DNA from 4 places in the Ensifer sp. NPDC090286 genome. Region 2 is predicted to be linked to each of the others. Evidence: predicted binding sites of a transcription regulator. Region 2 holds the regulator's gene; each other region holds the start of a gene.
The links. The regulator LexA, encoded in region 2, represses DNA repair genes until DNA is damaged. The targets are predictions, from matches to a motif close to TGTTCNNNNTGTGTTCNG.

Region 1 (3,393 bases), on a different contig from region 2:
GAAGCGGGTTCGCGAGGCGTAGACATGCCGGTCGCCCTGGGCGTTCTGACCGTGGGTGAAGAAGCGCTGCGGCGTCACCAGGGACAGATGATCGCGTGCCCGTGTCATGCCGACATAGAGCAGCCGCCGTTCCTCTTCGAGTTCGGCGGTCGTGCCCACCCCGAGATCGGACGGAATGCAGCCGTCGACGACGTTGAGCATGAAGACCGAGCGCCATTCCTGGCCCTTCGCCGAATGGATGGTCGACAGGATCAGATAGTCCTCGTCGAGCAGCGGCACGCCCGCCTGGTCGCTGGTGGCATCGGGCGGGTCCAGGGTCAGCTCGGTCAGGAAATGTTCGCGGTTCTGGTAGCCGCCGGCAATCTGCTCGAGCTGCAGCAAGTCGGCCTTGCGGGTATCGGCGTCTTCATGGATCCGGTCGAGATGGGGCTCGTACCAGGTGCGTGCAGCGCCAATCTCCTGCGGCCATCCAGGCTCGGCCCGTCGCAGGCCGGACACCAGATCGACGAAGCCGGTCCAGTTCTCGCCGGTCTTGGCGGGAGGTGGGATCTCTGCAAGGGCTGCGAGCGGTTCCGGATCGGCGGCGATCGCATCGAGGATCTTTCCGGCGGTCTGCGGGCCAATACCGGGTAGCATCTGCAGCAACCGGAAACCGGCGACGCGGTCACGCGGGTTCTGCGCGAAGCGCAGGACTGCGAGCAAGTCCTTCACATGGGCGCTGTCGAGAAACTTCAGGCCACCGAACTTCACGAACGGAATGTTGCGCCGAGTGAGTTCGACTTCGAGCGTTCCACTGTGATTGGACGAGCGAAAGAGCACCGCCTGTTGTTTCAAGGCGATGCCGATCTCACGGCCAGCGAGAACCTGCTCCACGATATAGGCCGCCTGATCCGCTTCGTCCTTGACGGCGACGAGCAACGGTCGTTGCTCCGATTGCCTGTCCGTCCAGAGGTTCTTGGTAAACCGCTCCCGCGCCAGACCGATCACGCCGTTTGCAGCGGCGAGGATCGGCTGCGTCGAGCGGTAATTCCGGTCGAGGGTGATGACGTCGGCGGGCTCGGGCGAAAAGGCGTTCGGGAAATCGAGAATGTTGCGAACCGTCGCAGCCCGGAAGGAATAGATCGACTGGGCGTCGTCGCCAACGACTGTCAAACCGTGGCCGCCGGGTCTGAGCGCCATCAGGATCGAGGCCTGCAGCCTGTTGGTGTCCTGATATTCGTCGACAAGAACATGATCGAAGCGTCCGCCGACATCGTCGGCAAGCTCCGGATCGGAAACCATCTGCGCCCAGTAGAGCAGGAGATCGTCGTAATCGAGCACGTTCTGCGCCTGTTTGGCATCGACGTAGGCCGCAAACAGCGCCTTGAGCTGTTCGTCCCAGCCGGTGACCCAGGGATAGGCCGTCTTCAGCACGTCGCCAATCGAGCTTTCGGAGTTCACGACGCGCGAATAGATCGAAAGGCACGTTCCCTTTGTCGGGAACCGGCTTTCCGTCTTCGAGAAGCCGAGCTCGTGGCGCACGAGGTTCATCAGGTCGGCGCTGTCCTCCCGGTCATGGATCGTAAAATCCGGGCCGAGACCGATTTGTTCGGCATAGATGCGCAGGATCCGGGCGCCGATGCCATGGAAGGTGCCGGCCCAGGAAAGCGCGTCCGTCATGACCGCGGCATTGTCGCCAAGAACCTGGCGGCAGATGCGCGCGACCCGGCGGGTCATCTCGGCTGCTGCGCGTCGAGAAAAGGTCATCAAGAGAATGCGACGCGGATCGGCCCCGTTGACGATGAGATGCGCGACCCGGTGGGCGAGCGTATTCGTCTTGCCGGAGCCGGCGCCTGCGATGATGAGAAGCGGGCCGCCGACCTGTCCTTCCGGCAAGCCGATTCCGTGCTCGACCGCTTCGCGCTGGCGGTCATTGAGTTTTTCGAGATAGGCGGCGCTCATGCGGTCCCGTTCGTTTTCGTCGCACTCAGTCACAGCCCGCATCGATTTGCATCCAAGAGACGGGCAGGAACAAAGAAAGAACTAGCAATTTAGCATCCAGATGAAAACCCTGACGTCGCCGAGTTTTCCGTCCGACAACGTCGGAATTCCACTCTTCCAAGGTTTTGATGACCTGTGAGACCGCAGATGGGGTTGTTTGCGACAGTAGGTGCAATCGACGTCATCGACCGGCCTATACCTATGGCTGTGCGCCGCCATGAAGAACGCGCGACGGCTTGTGGCCTTATATGGTGAATTAGAAATATGCTTCGCTCCTGCGTCCACTCGAAAGAGGAAGAGCACATGGACGAACGGAGCGTTGAAGAGACCTGCGAGGCCACCGGCTCGACCGGCGAACTGCAGGAGATTGCCCGCAAGCTGGCGTCGCTCGCCCAAGAGATCAGGTCAATTGCAGCGACCCCGCTGGGCGAGACGGTCGTATTCGACGAAAGCGGCGATGCATCGGAAACGGCCGTCCACTGACTTCGGTGGGCGACGTCGCTTTCCCGGCACGGGCTCATTCCTCAATTGGGGTATGGCCGTCACCTGTCTGCGCGCTTAGAACCAGCCTACGGTGGCGACCTTGGGATATTCGGGACGTCGATACGAGGCGGCGACCTCGAATATCCCTTGGTGCGACAGCGGACGCCGGTGCTTGATTGTGCGGCGCGGGGGCGCTTCAGCCCGTCACGCAACTGCCTTGGATGTGATCTCGATGTAGCCGGCAAGACATAGGGTCGAGGCCAAGATGCCCGGCGTCGATGGCACGGCTTGCATTATTCTCGCCAGGAAGATGCCGCCTGCGATGAACAATCCGCCGAGAAGTAGACCGTGTTCTGCAACGGCGAGGCCGATGGCGCAGAGGTTCACGGCACTCGCAACCATGGTGAGGGGCGCTACGGCCAGCGCGGCGTTCGATTGTGCTTCGAAGATGAGCCTGAAACGCGGCCAGCTGAGACCGATGGCGAGAACGAGGAATAGCAGGGAGATGCCCATCAGCATGCTCCGGCGAGAGTGCGCTCGATCGATCCGGCCTGTTTGTCTCTGGCCGAAAACACGTCGCCGACGGCGATGAGGACAGGGTTGTCGTAGCCGATCGCTGCGATGCCCTCCGGGATTGTCGCGAGCGTGCCGCGCCAGCTGCGCTCCGTCGCTCGGCTGACATCGCTCATGATCACGGCCGGTGTTTCAGGCGGGCGGCCTTCGCCGATGAGCTTTTCGGCAATCAGACTTGCCGTTCGGCCGCCCATGTAAAACACCGCCGTGCTGCGCGCATCGGCAATGCCTGCCCAGTCGACATCATCGGGCAGGCCGCCGTGGCGGGAATGACCGGTCACCAGCCGAAGCGACTGGGCATAGTCGCGGTGGGTCAGCGACAGGCCGAGACGGGAGGCCATGGCGCTTGCGGCGGTG
Region 2 (3,393 bases):
TCGATTCCCGAATATTTCAAGAACGGCCGTGATGCGCAGGGCGAATGACCGGTTCGTCGCAGTCTTCCCCTCTGTTGGGGTACCCTCGAAAACTTTTCGGCAACCCATCAAACGCATAATGCGGTCTCGAATCAGGATGGGGACCGATGGCCAAAGCCACTACGAAACGTCGACGCCGCAGTTCGGGCAGAAGCAGCAGCAAGCAGGGCGGCATGGCGCCGTGGTATCTGGCCGCAGCGCTCACCCTTGGCGGCGTCATGGCCTATGACCATCGCGCCGAGTTGCGGCACTGGCCCGTGGTTTCCGATGTCGTGGCCTTTGCGTCGCGAACGGAGACGAAGCCGAAGCCTCCGCGTGCCGTTCCTGAAGCGCAGGAGCGCGTCGCGCATCAGGCGGACAGGCACAAGCCGAATCCGAAGCCCGACCCGGTCACGAAGGTCGCTCTGGCCGCACCGGTACCGTCGGTGAATGTCGGCGTCACGCCACCCACCCCTGTCGTGCGACCGAATGAAGAGGTGAAGACGGCGTCCATCCGTACCGACCAGTTTTATTTCTGCGGCATTCGCAACGACAACTGCGTGATCGATGGCGCCACTTTCGTCTTTCATGGCGAGACGATTCGTGTCGCCGACGTCGATGCGCCGCGAATCCGCCAGGCAAGCTGCGACAAGGAGCGTTCGCGTGGCTTCTACGCCAAGCAGCGCCTGCGCGAGTTGCTGAACGCGGGCGACTTCAAGCTGGTTTCGGCAGGCGGGCGATCAGGCGCCAAGGCCGGCGAAAAACTGCGCCTGGTTACCCGCGGCGATCAATCTCTTGGACGCGTGCTTGTTTCCGAGGGGCTGGTGCGCCCGTGGGACGGACGCCCGACGCCCTGGTGCTAAGATAGCAAACGGCAGAAATCGACGCGTTCGTGTTGAAGGCGTCGTGTCTACACTTTGAATGAGGTGAAGATTTTGGAGGCCTCGCCCGGAATTGAACCGGGGTACAAGGATTTGCAGTCCTCTGCGTCACCACTCCGCCACGAGGCCTCACTGCTTGGATAACCAAGCGTTGGCGCGGATTTAGAATGATTGCAGAAAATCCGCAAGAGGCATTTTCTGAAAAATACAAAGTGGAATCAGCGAATGGCTGCTTTCCACAGGATGAGAGTTCGACGCGTATTTTCGCGATGGCCAGGAAACTGGTATCTCGTCAATGCCTTCGCGACTGGGGAGCTTCTCTTGTCTTTCAGCGAGTTGGAGGATGTGCGCGCGACCCCACGTCCGCGCAAGCCACGTCTCCTATGCCTCCGTCGGATCTTATCGCTTCGGTGAAATCGGTAGAGGGGGAACGATGACTCCGCTGAGATCAGCCGCATCGGTAGCGTCCGTCAACATTAAGAACGGAGGCAATGGCATCAATGAAAAAGAGACTGATCCTGACGGCGTTGGCGTGTTTTGCGACGACCGCTATTGAGGCGCACGCGGACGACCTGGTTTTCCAGCTGAAGAACAACACCAGCGTGGTCCTGACGAACTTTTATACGTCGCCGGTCGGCGTCAATGAGTGGGAAGACGATGTTTTCGGTCGGCAGGTCCTGAACCCTGGCGAGAGCATGGAAATCACCATTGCCGACGGGCGGGACGTCTGCAAATACGACATGCGATTCGAATTCGAAGAGGGCTCGGCCCTCGATACGACCGAGGACACGCAGGATCTCTGCGAACTCGGCGAATATACGATCCACGAATAGACGATCTGGATTTCAGGTCACCCGAAATGGAAAGAGCCTCGCCAATTGCCTTGGCGAGGCTCTTTTTTTTAATTCGGTGTTCTGCCTGCAGCTCAATGGTAGCGGCGAATCAGCCCGACGAGCTTGCCCTGGATCTTCACGCGATCCGGTCCGAAGATGCGCGTCTCGTAGGCGGGGTTGGCGGCTTCGAGCGCAATCGACGCGCCCTTGCGGCGGAAGCGCTTCAGCGTCGCTTCCTCGTCGTCCACGAGCGCCACGATGATGTCGCCGGGATTGGCCGAGTTGCCGTTGCGGATGATCACGGTGTCGCCGTCGAAGATGCCGGCCTCGATCATCGAATCGCCCTTCACTTCAAGGGCGTAATGTTCACCGCTGCCGATCATGTCGAGCGGAACGGTGATGTCATGGGTGTTGTTCTGGATCGCCGAGATCGGAACGCCGGCAGCGATGCGCCCCATCACCGGGACGGAAACGGACGTGCTTTCGGCAACCGGCGCCGGCTTCGGCGCGGCAGGAGCGGCCGCCGGCGGCTTTCCAAGGCTGCCTTCGATCACGCTCGGCGAGAAGCCCCTGCGCGGCTGCTGCTGGCCGGCGGCGTAGGCTTCCGGAAGCTTGATGACTTCGAGCGCGCGCGCCCGGTTCGGCAGCCGGCGAATGAAGCCGCGTTCTTCGAGCGCGGTGATCAAACGGTGGATGCCGGACTTCGACGCCAGGTCGAGCGCATCCTTCATTTCATCGAATGACGGCGGTACGCCCGACTCCTTCATGCGTTCGTGAATGAACAGAAGCAATTCCTGTTGCTTGCGGGTCAGCATGGCACGTCGCTCCAGAGGCGTGAAACAAATCAAGAACAGACACTATCTGTTCCATATGTGTTCCGCAAGTGCCTAAAATTCCGTGAATTCAGGCAATTGGCCGCTTCTGGGGGTGCCGATCGGTCACTTTTGCGGGAGCAGGGCGCTTATCGGCGACGGTTGCGTGCCAAAATCGCGCCGGATGACGCCAGTCTGCGCAGCTGATTCGAGCGAATCGCGGGGCTCTATGAGGAGAGATTTAGGTCGCTTGCGAGGTCGAGCAGGCGTCCTCGAACTCCTTCACCGTCTCTGCGCTGTTGTCTTCCGGCAGCACCGCGTCGGCGGCGTCGGTCGCGACGGGCGTGTCGCCGTCATAAACGAAGGACTGGATGTAGAACGCCAGCGCACCCTTCCACACGTTGCGTCCATCGATCTGATGGCACGGCACGGCCCGTTCGAAATCGGTCTGGAGTTCATCCACTGTCGCGGCGCTGAGCTTGACGTCAGGCATATTGGGCGATGCGACTATCGAAGCGAGAAGCAGGGCGGCAAGCACGGGGAACGTCCACTTGATGAAGGGGGCAAGATGGGGTGGTAAACGATGTGAACCGTGCTTTCGTTCCGAAGTCCAGCAAGCATGGCGATCACTCTGCCGTGTTCAACAGCTCTTTGCCTACAGGCTGTGTCTGATTTGCGCCAGCCGCTCCACCTCGAGTTCATCTTGAGCGTTCCTCTTGCGACCCGCGAAGAACGCGACGGCTGTACCGGCTTTAGGGCCGGGGGTGCGGGATGCGCAAAAATCCCTGCGAGGAAGGGGCATCACCGTCTCGACAGGAGGTCAAAAAAGGATAACTTTGCGTGGAAAGT
Region 3 (3,393 bases), on a different contig from region 2:
CAGCACTTCAAGCGCGCGATCCGGCACTCGGGCCTCAATGCGGCTCGCATCCTGGCGATCGGCGACGAGGCACGCGATATCGAGGCGGCGCGAAAGGCCGGTGTGGCGGCAGGGGCCGTTGCCTGGGGCTATGCCGACCCGGTCTTCCTGCAAGGGCTCGGGCCAGATCGGTTCTTTGCCAATATGGAAGAGATCGCGCCCGCCTTCGGGGCGATCTGATCGGCCAGCCTTAGGCCGCCTTGGCGAGATCGCGCTGGGCGTCGGCGAAGAGGCGAAGCGACTTCAGCCGCGCGTCCATGTCGAAGATCGGCATCGAGATGATCAGCTCGTCGGCTTTCGTCTGTTCCAGGAACGCACCGATCTTGCGCCGGATCGTCTCGGGCCCGCCGACCACCGCATACATCATCGAATGGTCGACGAAGATCTTCTCGTCATAGCTCCACAGCCCATCCATCGACTGGACTGGCGGCGGGAACTGCCCGCGGGCATTGCGCCGCAGCGCCACGAAGGATTGCTGCATGGAGGTGAAGAGGTAGTTTGCCTCCTCGTCCGTTTCGGCGGCGACCCCCATGACGCCGACCATCACCTGCGGCTTGGCAAGGGTCTCGGAGGGGGTGAAGCGCTCGCGGTAGATCTCCAGCGCCGAGAGCAGCATGTCGGGTGCGAAATGCGAGGCAAACGCGAAGGGCAGGCCGAGCATGCCGGCGAGATGGGCGCTGAAATGGCTGGAGCCGAGCAGCCAGATCGGCACGTTGGTGTCGGCGCCCGGCACGGCGATGATCTTCTGGTCTTCGGCGACGGGGCCGAGCAGCGCCTGCAGTTCGACGACGTCGTTCGGGAAGTTGTTGCCGCTCGCTTCCATGTTGCGGCGAAGCGCCTGGGCGGTGCGCATGTCGGTGCCTGGCGCCCGGCCGAGGCCGAGGTCGATGCGGCCGGGGTAAAGAGCGGCGAGCGTGCCGAACTGCTCGGCGATGACAAGCGGCGAATGGTTCGGCAGCATGATGCCGCCGGAGCCGACGCGGATGGTCTTGGTGGCGGCCGCCACATGCGAGATCACGATCGAGGTCGCGGCACTGGCAATGCCCTTCATGCCGTGATGCTCGGCCAGCCAGAAACGGGTGTAGCCGTTCTCCTCGGCTGCCTGGGCCAGTCGGCGCGAATTCTCCAGCGATTGGGCGACGCTGCCGCCTTCAGTGATCGGGGAAAGATCGAGGACGGAGAAAGTCGCCATGGCAAAGGCCTTCATTGAGAGAAATTGATGCAAGGCTATGTAAGCTCAATTTTCCTCAATCCAAGGGCGCTGCCGAAGAAAACCTGACTCCGCGTCTCAACTGTGCGTATGTTTTTGTTTTGTTCACTTTTTGCTGGCAGCGTCCGGGCTGACATCATAGGGTGAAATCCATGCAGACCACGATTCGTATCATCGGCATCGATCCGGGGCTCCGCCGTACCGGCTGGGGCATCATCGAGACGCTCGGCAATTCGCTGCGTTTCGTCGCCTCGGGCGCGGTGACCTCGGATGGTGATATGGATCTCGCCTCCAGACTTTGCCAGTTGCATGACGGGCTTGCCGAGGTGGTGCACGGCTATCAGCCGCATGAGGCGGCGGTGGAACAGACCTTCGTCAACAAGGATGCGACGGCGACGCTGAAGCTCGGCCAGGCGCGCGGCATCGCCATGCTGGTGCCGGCACGCGCAGGTCTGAGGGTTGCCGAATACGCGCCGAACGCCGTCAAGAAGGCGGTGATCGGCGTCGGCCACGGCGAGAAGCAGCAGATCCACATGATGCTGAAGGTTCTGATGCCGAAGGCCGAGTTCAAGGGCAACGACGCGGCGGACGCATTGGCGATCGCCATCTGCCATGCCCACAACCGGCAATCGGTGACGAGCCGGCTTGCCGCATTGATGGCGTAGTTGCGCCCGACACGATAATTTCCGATGGTCCGGGGACCATCCAGAACCCACCGCGAGAGACGCCATATGATCGGCAAATTGAAGGGTACCATCGACGAGATCGCCGAGGATCACGTCGTGCTCGATGTGCATGGCGTCGGCTACGTTGCCTTTTGCTCGGCGCGCACCTTGTCCAGGCTCGGGTCTGCTGGCGAGGCGGCTATCCTCTTCATCGAGACCTATGTGCGCGAGGACCAACTGAAGCTGTTCGGCTTCCTGACGGCGTTGGAGCGGGAGTGGTTCCGATTGCTGCAGAGCGTGCAGGGGGTCGGTTCGAAGGTGGCGCTGGCCGTGCTTTCCACGCTGACGCCGGGCGAACTGGCCAATGCGATCGCGCTGCAGGACAAGACCTCCGTCTCCCGTGCGCCCGGTGTCGGGCCCAAGGTGGCGGTGCGCATCGTCACGGAACTGAAGAACAAGGCGCCGTCCTTTGCCGGCGAGATGTCGGCGTCGATCGGCCTCAAGCAGGAGCTTGGCGAAGGCGTTGCCTCCGCGCCGGTTTCCGATGCGGTTTCGGCGCTCACCAATCTCGGCTACTCGCGTGACCAGGCGGCCAATGCCGTTGCGGCGGCCCTGAAGAACGGCGGCGAAGGCGGCGACAGCGCCAAGCTCATTCGCCTGGGCCTGAAGGAACTGGCGCGATGAACGCTTGCCTTGGCCGGGTGCAGAAGGCAGAACGCCTCGTGCCCGGCATGATGACGGGTTGCAGCGCTGAGCTGCCCGACCGAATGGGACGAACGCATGACTGACGCCGCACGCCTGATTACGCCGGAAAAGCGCGGTGAAGACATCGATGCGACCATACGCCCGCAGACGCTGGACGATTTCACCGGCCAGGCGGAAGCGCGCGCCAACCTGAAGATCTTCATCGAGGCCGCAAAGAACCGCGGCGAGGCGCTCGACCATGTGCTCTTCGTCGGCCCGCCCGGTCTCGGCAAGACGACGCTGGCGCAGATCATGGCCAAGGAACTCGGCGTCAATTTCCGCTCGACCTCCGGCCCCGTTATCGCCAAGGCCGGCGATCTCGCCGCCCTGCTCACCAATCTCGAAGAGCGCGACGTGCTCTTCATCGACGAAATCCACCGGCTCAATCCGGCGGTCGAGGAAATCCTTTATCCGGCGATGGAGGACTTCCAGCTCGATCTCATCATCGGCGAAGGCCCGGCGGCACGGTCGGTGAAGATCGACCTGTCGAAGTTCACGCTGGTGGCGGCCACCACCCGGCTTGGCCTTCTGACGACGCCGCTTCGCGACCGTTTCGGCATTCCGGTGCGGCTCAATTTCTACACGGTCGAGGAACTGGAATCGATCGTCCGGCGCGGAGCCCGGCTGATGGGGCTTGGCATGACCGACGACGGTGCCCGCGAGATCGCCCGTCGCGCCCGCGGCACGCCGCGCATCGCCGGCCGGCTGTTGCGCCGGGTGCGCGATTTCGCCGAA
Region 4 (3,393 bases), on a different contig from region 2:
CGTTGCCAACGCCACCTTCATCTTCGTCCTTCCGGGTTCGCCCGGCGCCTGCCGCGATGCGTGGGACGGCATCCTCAAGCAGCAGCTCGACTACCGGCACATGCCCTGCAATTTCGTGGAGATCATGCCGCGGCTCGACGAGCACCTGAAACGCGGCTGAAGAGCATGGACCGTTCCGGCCCGGCCGACCTGTTACCTTAGTAACTGACGCTCGCTTCCCCTCCGGATAGTTTTCAAGCGTTGACACAGCGAGGAACGACCGCCGCACGTTCCGTTCCTCGCACCGCAAGACCCTTCCGCCTCTGTCCCCCAGGCGGAATGAAATGTTGGATACGACGGGCAGCCAGAATGCTGCCCGGACAGAAATCTTCCAAAAAAGGTCATTTGAGAGCCGCTTGGAGGTGCCGTCCCCTAAGGGACTGGCACCTTTAATTTTTTCGCGCGGGAACCGGCGTTACCGCCTGGCTTCGACAGCGACCCAGGCCGGAACGAGTTCGGTCGAAAGCTTGCGGACTGAGCGGACATTCGTCATGGCATCCAGGCCCACCTTGCCATGAGCGGCCGCAAGCGCATCGTTCTTGCGCAGGAGAAATCCCGTCTCCAGCGGCTTTCCACGCCCGGTCAGCCGGCGGAAGAAAGGCTTGCGATGGAGTCTCGATCCGGAGAAGCGGGCCGGTGCCTTGTTCATCGAAACGTACTCGGCCAACTCATCGATCCAGCGGCCGATCGGGCGCGCGCCCGGCTCCAGCAACATCAGCCACTCGCCACGCGCCGAGCCCACCACATCGGCGAGATCCCAATCCCGGCAGAAACGGCATCCGGCTGCATCGGCCACGTCGGACGAACCGTCCTTCGAGCCGTGATCGAGGATGATCACATCGCTGACCAAGCCTTCCACGGCGCCTGCCACCAACACAGCAAGCGTCTGCGCCAGTTCGGCCTCGTTGTCGCGGGTTTCCATGATGATCGTGAGCATGGCTTCTCGTAACGCATCGGCACGGCAATTGCTACATCCGGGACACGGCCCGCAGCGGCGCCTTGATCGATAAATTCGAAACTCCAATTTTTTGTTCTTGAATTGTTCCTCCATTCGCGATAGGAAAATAATCAGAACAAAACGGGATCAAACATCTGATTCCGGGGAGATTCCAATGACCGAGCTGTCTCAGATCAGGCAGGGTGCGCTTGCGCCCGCCAATACGGCAGATGTGGCCGAAGCGATGATGAGCGCAACGGGCCTGCGGATCGATATCGATCGCCGTCGCGGGCGCGGCGCCGGGATCAACATGTCCGGCCGCTTCGAACCGCGCAGCCGCGAGACGTTCGACGACGGCTGGGAAAGCCTGGAGGATCTGCCGCCCTTCAAGACCGAGGTTCAGGTCGAGAAGCCGCGCACGGTGATCACCAGGAACGAGTCGCCCGACATCTCCTTCGACCGCTCGATCAATCCCTATCGCGGCTGCGAGCATGGCTGCATCTATTGTTTCGCGCGGCCCACGCACGCCTATATGGGCCTCTCGGCCGGCCTCGACTTCGAGGCGAAGCTGTTTGCCAAGCCGGATGCCCCGCGGCTTCTGGAGCGCGAGCTCGCGCGGCAGGACTACAAGGTGCGGCCGATTGCCATCGGCACCAACACCGACCCCTATCAGCCGATCGAGAAGGAGTGGCGCATCATGCGACAGATCCTCGAGGTGCTGCGGGACGCCAACCATCCGGTCATGATCGTCACCAAGTCGGCAATGGTCACCCGCGACATCGATATCCTGGCACCGATGGCGGAAAAGGGATTGGTGCGCGTCGGCATCTCCGTCACGACGCTCGACCGTAAGCTGGCTCGCACGATGGAGCCGCGGGCCTCGACCCCGAGCAAGCGGCTGGAGGCGATCCGCATGCTTGCCGAAGCAGGCATCCCGGCCGGCGTTCTCGTTTCCCCCATCATCCCGGCGTTGAACGACCACGAGATAGAGCGCGTGCTCGAAGGAGCAAGGACGGCCGGAGCAACCGAAGCAAGCTATGTGCTGCTGCGGCTGCCGCTCGAGGTCAGCCCGCTCTTTCGCGACTGGCTGCTGCGCAATTATCCAGACCGCTACCGGCACGTCATGTCCCTCATCCGCTCCATGCGGGGCGGCAAGGACTATGACGCCGAGTTCGGCAAGCGCATGAAGGGCGCCGGCCCCTATGCGTGGCAGATCGGCCGCCGCTTCGACCTGGCAGTCAAGCGTCTCGGTTTCAACCCGACGCGCCGGCAGCTGCGGGACGATCTCTTCGTGCCGCCGCTTGGAACGGGGGTGCAGCTCTCGCTTCTTTGAAGGCTTTCCGATGTCTCGGTAACCGTCGCTACCTGTAATGGCCACGGCGAGAGATGATCGCCCCGCCCCGCCAGGCAAGCCCGATGGCGGGCGCGCCTGAGACCACATAGCAGTTCCGGTGCCCCCTTACCCGCCGTGGGCCCCGGTAATCCCCCGTCCGCCGCCGCACTCGGACCTGGGGGCTTGAAGAGAATCGGTCGATCATGCGATCTAGACTTATGTCTCGCAGATCGTCCGATTCTCCCCTTTTTCCCGATATCATCGTAGCGCCCGATTTCAGTTTCGAGCTTTCGGCCAAGGGCGATGGGTTCTGGCCGGTCGCCGGAGCGGATGAGGCCGGTCGTGGGCCGCTCGCGGGACCGGTGGTCGCCGCCGCCGTCATTCTCGATCCGGACGCCATTCCCGCAGGACTCGACGACAGCAAGAAGCTGACGGCCCAGGCGCGCGAAAAACTATTCGAAGAAATCCTCGCCACATCCGAAGTGTCGATCGCCTCGGCGTCGGCCGGCACGATTGACGCCACCGACATCCGCAAGGCGAGCCTCGAAGCGATGCGGCGGGCGGTCGCCGGCCTGCCCTCGAACGCGCGCTTCGTGCTCGTCGACGGCCGTGACGTACCGCCCGGCCTCTCCTGCCACGCCAAGGCTGTGGTCAAGGGCGATGCGCGGTCGCTGTCGATCGCCGCCGCTTCGATCGTCGCCAAGGTTACCCGCGACCGCATGATGGCCCGTGCCGACCTTGCGCATCCCGGCTACGGCTTTGCGCTCCATGCCGGCTATGCGACGGTGACCCACCGTCGCGCCATCGAGACCCACGGCCCCTGCCCGCTGCACCGCATGAGCTTCCGGCCACTGCGCCAGGACGACTAACCGGCGCGCAACCGCGTAGCGAGCGCCACGCAGGTGCTTCCGGTTTCGGTTCCGACATATCTCGCCAACAGCTTTTCTCGCGTCAGAAGCCATCCGGTGGCGCGCATGCTGCCGTGCGCCACCTTTGGCCTTGAACACTGGCACTACTTCGCTTCGGCAGCTGAAGGCGAGACGCCTGCGGAAATCCTAGCGAAGCTTGGCGCCTCATCCTTCGG

Region 1: a site for LexA is predicted at 2,007-2,024, ahead of ACIQUG_RS11115 (ATP-dependent helicase). Genes of this name have one in related genera too.
Region 3: a site for LexA is predicted at 1,341-1,358, ahead of ruvC (crossover junction endodeoxyribonuclease RuvC). Genes of this name have one in related genera too.
Region 4: a site for LexA is predicted at 1,069-1,086, ahead of ACIQUG_RS16645 (PA0069 family radical SAM protein). Genes of this name have one in related genera too.

What each region holds. Positions count from the first base shown of each region.
Region 1 covers NZ_JBIVYF010000002.1:166,897-170,289, forward strand. The annotation lists gene ACIQUG_RS11115 (ATP-dependent helicase) at 1-1,941, opposite strand, end outside; gene ACIQUG_RS11120 (hypothetical protein) at 2,284-2,463, shown strand; gene ACIQUG_RS11125 (hypothetical protein) at 2,668-2,976, opposite strand; gene cysG (siroheme synthase CysG) at 2,976-3,393, opposite strand, start outside.
Region 2 covers NZ_JBIVYF010000001.1:632,502-635,894, forward strand. The annotation lists gene ACIQUG_RS03150 (thermonuclease family protein) at 147-881, shown strand; tRNA gene ACIQUG_RS03155 (tRNA-Cys) at 955-1,028, opposite strand; gene ACIQUG_RS03160 (hypothetical protein) at 1,391-1,732, shown strand; gene lexA (transcriptional repressor LexA) at 1,825-2,547, opposite strand; gene ACIQUG_RS03170 (hypothetical protein) at 2,786-3,082, opposite strand.
Region 3 covers NZ_JBIVYF010000006.1:194,989-198,381, reverse strand. The annotation lists gene ACIQUG_RS27740 (HAD hydrolase-like protein) at 1-219, shown strand, start outside; gene ACIQUG_RS27735 (LLM class flavin-dependent oxidoreductase) at 230-1,231, opposite strand; gene ruvC (crossover junction endodeoxyribonuclease RuvC) at 1,402-1,914, shown strand; gene ruvA (Holliday junction branch migration protein RuvA) at 1,981-2,598, shown strand; gene ruvB (Holliday junction branch migration DNA helicase RuvB) at 2,695-3,393, shown strand, end outside.
Region 4 covers NZ_JBIVYF010000003.1:286,092-289,484, forward strand. The annotation lists gene moaB (molybdenum cofactor biosynthesis protein B) at 1-160, shown strand, start outside; gene ACIQUG_RS16640 (glycosyl transferase) at 455-976, opposite strand; gene ACIQUG_RS16645 (PA0069 family radical SAM protein) at 1,152-2,309, shown strand; gene ACIQUG_RS16650 (ribonuclease HII) at 2,528-3,178, shown strand.